Regions from separate parts of the Shewanella sp. SR1 genome, predicted to be linked through region 1. Evidence: predicted binding sites of a transcription regulator. Region 1 holds the regulator's gene; the other holds the start of a gene.
The links. The regulator sigma-54, encoded in region 1, starts transcription at its own class of promoters, with help from an activator protein. The targets are predictions, from matches to a motif close to GTTGGCACGNNNNTNGNNT.
Positions count from the first base shown of each region.

Region 2: the regulator sigma-54 is predicted to act here: its motif matches at 1,711-1,729, upstream of KV201_RS07800 (YggN family protein).

Region 1 covers NZ_JAJAEF010000008.1:105,844-109,033, reverse strand. Annotated here, with positions in the region: gene rapZ (RNase adapter RapZ) at 1-201, opposite strand, end outside; gene ptsN (PTS IIA-like nitrogen regulatory protein PtsN) at 198-641, opposite strand; gene hpf (ribosome hibernation promoting factor) at 644-931, opposite strand; gene KV201_RS09725 (RNA polymerase factor sigma-54) at 960-2,438, opposite strand; gene lptB (LPS export ABC transporter ATP-binding protein) at 2,546-3,190, opposite strand, start outside.
Region 2 covers NZ_JAJAEF010000006.1:184,293-187,482, reverse strand. Annotated here, with positions in the region: gene trmB (tRNA (guanosine(46)-N7)-methyltransferase TrmB) at 1-308, shown strand, start outside; gene KV201_RS07810 (YggL family protein) at 362-688, shown strand; gene glsB (glutaminase B) at 688-1,602, shown strand; gene KV201_RS07800 (YggN family protein) at 1,786-2,607, shown strand; gene KV201_RS07795 (LysR family transcriptional regulator) at 3,034-3,190, shown strand, end outside.

The DNA of each region.
Region 1 (3,190 bases):
TAAGACCTTGTCCTGCTCAGGCATGTTACGCACGTCGACACTAATGGCGACGAGATCGTTACTGCCTTTGAGTTGCTCAAGCAAAGTGCCGATTAAGGGCAAGGGAAGGTTATCGACACAATAATAGCCGAGATCTTCGAGTACCCTTAGGGCGACAGATTTGCCTGAGCCTGAGCGGCCCGACACTATGACCAGTTTCATCCAGTGATTACCTGATAGAGTTCCGTTTCATCATGCGTCTTGCGTAATTGCTTTAATATTTGCTTGTCGCTCAGCTTTTCGGCCATGCAAGACAAGGTACTTAAGTGCTGCTGACATTGGTCTGCAGGCACCAGTAGTGCAAATAAAATATCAACAGGTTGCTTATCGATAGCATCGAATGCTATCGGCTCTTCACACTTAATGAGTATGGCAATGGGCTGATCTATATCGGCTAGTCGACCATGTGGAATGGCGATGCCGTTACCTATACCTGTGCTCCCCATCTTTTCGCGCGCCACTAGGCTTTCGAATATCTCTTGAGATGAGAGGGTCGGGTACTGGGCAGCGACTAAGTCGCTGATGAGTTCCAGTACCTTTTTCTTGCTGCCCGGAGTGGCGCAGGTAGTGCACTCCGGCCGCAGTATGGTACAAAGTTCCATTATTAGTGTTTTGTTAACTTCTCTTTGTGTTTAATAACCTGACGATCAAGCTTGTCAATCAGGGCGTCTATAGCGGCATACATGTCAGCATGCTCTGAAGTAGCAAAAACTTCACCACCGATAAGATTTATTCTCGCTTCGGCAATCTGTTGCATTTTCTCGACATTGAGCACAACGTGCACATTATTGATCTGTTCGAAATGGCGTTCAAGTTTTGAAAACTTTTCTTCTACATATGCACGTAACGATTCGGTAATTTCGACATGGTGTCCACTCAGGTTTATTTGCATAGAAACGTCCTCCGATATCCACTGTAGGTTATAAACTTTTACGCTGATTAGAAGGCGGAATGAGCATAGCCTCTCGGTACTTCGCAATGGTTCTGCGGGCTACGTTGATCCCTTGTTCTGCCAGAAGTTGTGCCATCTTACTGTCGCTTAATGGTTTTTTCTGGTTTTCCGCTGCAACCAGTTTCTTAATGAAGGCTCTGATTGCTGTGGATGAGCACTCCCCACCATCGTCAGTACCGACGTGGCTAGAGAAGAAGTATTTTAGTTCAAAAAGTCCCTTAGGGGTATGCATGTATTTCTGTGTCGTCACCCTTGAGATGGTCGACTCATGCATTTCTACCGCTTCGGCAATATCGTTCAGCACCATAGGTTTCATGGCTTCTTCACCGTATTCAAAGAAACCTTGCTGATATTGGACGATACAGTTCGCCACCTTCAACAGGGTATCATTACGGCTCTCTAAACTCTTGATAAACCATTTAGCCTCTTGCAGATGACCACGAATAAATTGGCTATCGGCTTGGCTTTTAGTGCTGCGCGCCATCGAAGCATAATGTTGATTTACATTGATTTTTGGCATGCAGTCAGGATTAAGCTCAACCACCCAACGGCCATTTTTCTTCGACACTGACACATCTGGGATGACGTATTCGTCATCGTTGGGCGTAATCAATAAACCTGGGCGGGGATTGAGGGTTTGGATAAGCGCGATGCCGTCTCTTAACTCATCCTCTTTTAATTTAGTCTTACGCATCAACAATCTAAAATCGCGGGCGGCGATCAGATCTAAATGATCTTTGATCAGCATGCGGGCGTTTTCTAGGTTGGGCGTGTCAGCGGCGAAATGCGACAGTTGGATCAACAGGCACTCGCTTAAATCGCGGGCGGCAACACCAATAGGATCAAAGTGTTGAATGCGCTTGAGTACAGCTTCGACTTCGTCGAGCTCAACCTCAGAATTGCCCATGGCTTCGAGGATTTCGTCAGTGCTTTGGGTGAGATAGCCTTGATCGTCGATGGCATCAATAATGGCGGTGGCAATGGCTAAATCGGTTTCAGAAAACGGCGTGAGGTTTTTTTGCCATTCTAAGTGTTCATACAAGCCTTCACTGGTCTCACCTTGGAAGGGCATATCGTCTTCACGACTGCCGCCGGGGCCAGAATTGGGAGAGGCGGTGAACACTTCATCCCATGTGGTGTCCATGGGGAGTTCGTCGGGCATGGACTCTTTCGTGAGCGACTCTGCCGTGTCTATGGTGGAGCTGTCTTTTTCTGGCGGCAGGGTGCTAGATTCACTGAAATCCGTATCGGATAGCGTTTGGTTTACAGGGTCTTTAGTGGCGTCGAATTGATCCTCTTCCAGCTCGAGAAGGGGATTAGAATCTAAGGCTTGCTGGATCTCTTGCTGCAGTTCTAATGACGACAGTTGCAACAGACGTATGGCCTGTTGTAATTGTGGCGTCATGGTTAACTGTTGACCCAGTTTGAGCTGGAGTGACGCTTTCATGTTACCGCTGATCCCTACGTTATTATTGTTGGATGAGGTCGCTTGTTATCATCTTGAGTGGAGTCCAATGGTGGCATAAATTGCCTGCATTGGCTCCGCTTGATTAACTATAGCCTGAATTGTTCACCTAAGTACACAGCCCTAACTTGCTGATTGTCTAAGATCTCTGCGGGTGTTCCCTCGGCAATCAAGTTTCCGTGACTCACGATATAGGCATGTTCACACACATCTAATGTCTCACGGACATTGTGGTCTGTGATCAACACGCCAAGGCCACGACTTTTGAGCTGTTCGATAATCTTTTTAATGTCGATAACCGAAATCGGATCGACACCAGCAAAGGGTTCATCGAGCAAAATGAACTTAGGATTTGCTGCTAACGCCCGCGCAATTTCGACACGGCGACGTTCACCGCCCGACAATGACATGCCTTGGCTGTCACGGATATGGGTGATGTGGAACTCTTCGAGCAGATGCTCTAGCTCTTCTTCCCTTTGCTCTTTTTTTAATTCTTTACGCGTTTGCAGCACGGCCATGATGTTGTCATGGACGGTCAGTTTACGAAAGATACTGGCTTCCTGCGGCAAGTAACCTATGCCTTTGCGGGCGCGCAGGTGCATAGGATCTGCGGTTAAATCATCATCGTCGATAAAGATGTGGCCTTTATCGCTTTTAACCAGACCAACGACCATGTAAAAGGTGGTAGTTTTACCCGCGCCGTTCGGGCCGAGTAGGCCAACGACTTGACCGGT
Region 2 (3,190 bases), on a different contig from region 1:
TGCAATTGTTTTTCCCCGATCCTTGGCATAAGAAACGTCATCATAAGCGTCGTATCGTACAAGCTGAATTTGCTGAACTGATCCGCCGCAAGCTAAAAATTGGCGGCGTGTTCCATATGGCAACCGATTGGGAAGAATACAGCGAGCACATGTTGGAAGTGATGCAAGCGGCTCCTGGTTATCAAAACCAGTCGAGTGACGGCACTGTGGTGCCACGTCCTGATCATCGCCCACTGACAAAGTTTGAAGCCCGCGGCCATAGATTGGGTCACGGTGTATGGGATCTGATGTTTGAGCGTATCGCTTAATCTAGATATTTCAATTGATTAATTAGTTTTTTAACACAACGGGGAAAGTCACTATGGCAACTAATCGTAGCCGTCGTTTACGTAAGAAAATGCGCGTTGATGAATTCCAAGAGTTAGGTTTTGATATGGCTTGGACTTTTGATGCATCTGTATCAGAAGCCGATATCGATGCAACAGTGGATAAATTCATCGATGAAGTGATCGAAACCCGTAAGTTAGGTTTCCATGGCGGCGGTCACATCGAATGGGAAGGCATTATCGCAACCCAAACGATCGGCAAATGTACCGAAGAAGATATTGCTGCAGTTAAGGCATTCTGGGCGAACCAAAAAGTTTCTCAGGTTGAAGTTAGCGAACTGTACGACATTTGGTGGGGTTAATGCCCGAGTTGGCATTACTTGAGGAAGTGGTCGAGAAAGTTCGACCCTTGCTCGGCCAAGGAAAGGTTGCAGATTACATCCCCGCACTGGCCAGCGTTGATGCTGGCAAAATAGGCATTGCCGTCACAACCGTTGATGGTGAAACCTTAGGTGCGGGCGATTACCTTGAGCCGTTTTCGATTCAAAGTATCTCCAAAGTTTTCAGCTTAACCTTAGCGTTAACTTTATATGAAGAAGCCGAAATTTGGAGCCGAGTTGGCAAAGAACCTTCGGGCCATTCATTCAACTCTTTAGTACAAGTCGAGTTAGAACGTGGCAAGCCGCGTAATCCATTTATCAATGCTGGCGCGTTAGTGATTGCTGACTTATTGCAGAGTCGTTTAGGTGCGCCTAAACACAGAATGCTCGAGTTAGTCAGGCAACTAAGCCAAAACGATAAGGTTAGTTTCGACAAACAAGTGGCCGACTCAGAATATCAGCACAGTGCGCGCAATGCGGCGATTGCTTATTTGATGAAGTCCTTTGGTAATTTTCAAGGCGATGTCGATACTGTGCTGCGCACGTATTTTCATTATTGCGCCTTGAAGATGAATTGTGCTGACTTGTCTAAGGCCATGTTGTACTTGGCTAATCGCGGCAAAAGCATAACGGGGTCTGAGCTTATCTCTCAGGTGCAAACTCGGCAGCTTAATGCCCTGTTGGCGACCTCGGGCCTATACGATGGTGCGGGTGAGTTTGCCTATCGTGTTGGTATGCCTGGTAAAAGTGGCGTCGGTGGCGGCATCATTGCCGTTATTCCAGGGGAACTGTCGATTTGTGTTTGGTCGCCAGAACTCGATGGCAATGGCAACTCACTTGCGGGCACTGCGATGCTTGAGCATCTAAGTCAGCGTCTCGGTCGTTCTATTTTCTAGTCTTATCTCTCGTTTTTATTAGCACTATCAGACTAAATGTTAGCGAATTTCGCTAATGACCTTTTAGTGCTAACTTTAAAAAATTCAACACAATCAAATTGTTATAAAGTTGGCACGTCTCCTGCTATAAGCTATTCAGTAGTTTAGGTTTATCGAATTATTCAGATTAAAGGACGAACAAAAATGAAATTAAATAAGTTATTAACTGGATTTGCATTATCTGGCGTGATTTTAGGAACATCTAGTGTGCAGCTGGCGCAAGCACAAACAGAGCCAAAAATAGATGAACGCTGTGAAGTTTCCTTAAATTATGACGTTATGGTTGAGCCTAAAAAATTAGTCATGAGCGAGAAGGGCACAGAAAAGTATCGTATCGAAGTTGACAAGTTATTTGTGGAAGGTAAGCAAGTTAACTTAACCGACAAGCAGAAAAAATTGGTTACTCAATATGCCGATGAAGTTTCGACTCAAGTGCCAGAAGTGATTGAACTGGTGAATGAGGCAGTATCTCTTGCTTCCAAAGCGGTTGGTATGGCCTTAACACCTTTAATGGGTGATGCCGCTGGTGCAAAATTTGATGAAATGATGGCTGGCGTTCAAAAACGGGTTGATTCAGTGGCTTACAAGAATGGTGATAGCTTCTATTTAGGGGCGACTGAAGACTCGATGCAAAGTACATTTAACGATGAATTCGAGCAGGAAATGGAACAAATTGTCCAGAATTCAATTGGCGCAATTATGATGAACTTAGGTGGCCAAATCATGTCTGGTGGCGGTGAAAATTTTGAAGCCAAGATGGATACCTTCTCCAAAAAAATGGACAATTTAGGCCAAGATATTGAGCAACAAGTTGAGAGCCAATCTAAGGGATTAGAAGCTAAGGCTGACCGTTTGTGCGACCGATTTGAAAATCTGTTAGTGCTTGAAAATCAATTGCGCCAAGAAGTGCCTGAACTAGCACCTTATGTGTTGACACAAAACTCAACCAAGGAACTGCGTGAATAGTTCTTGCGAATCGCCCTTAGTTTTAACTGCAATAACTTCTATCTCCTTGTGCATGAGTCAAACTTGAATGCTACGCCCCTAGTCAATTTATCGACTAGGGGCTTTTTTATTGGCTACGGTTTAATCGTGGTGACAATCGTTATGGCTAAGTTGATGTGGCTTATAGGCTAGGCTTGCAGCGATTTAGTTCGGAATGTTACAGTCTAGAGACGAATATTTGGTATACTCTTAAAATATAATTAAAAGCTGGCATATCAGTCAGATATAACCCCCTACTTTAGTGGACTTTTTCGGTCTAAATCTCTGCGTTATATCATTTTGATGCGAGATATCAATGCTATGGTTATTTTTAAGCGATGATTACGCTAACCATAGCTGCTCACCGAAAGTTAATATCATTGTCGTAAACAGCTTAAGGCGACTTCCATGTTAGAACTGTTAGAACCTATTGCGATTTTTACTCATGTGGCCAGAGCAGGTAGTTTTAGTGCCGCCGCAAGAAGGCTTGGGATCTCTAAGTCTAAGGTCAGTACACAAGTCGCCGATCTTGAACATAGACTTGGTGTTCAATTAATTCAACGTA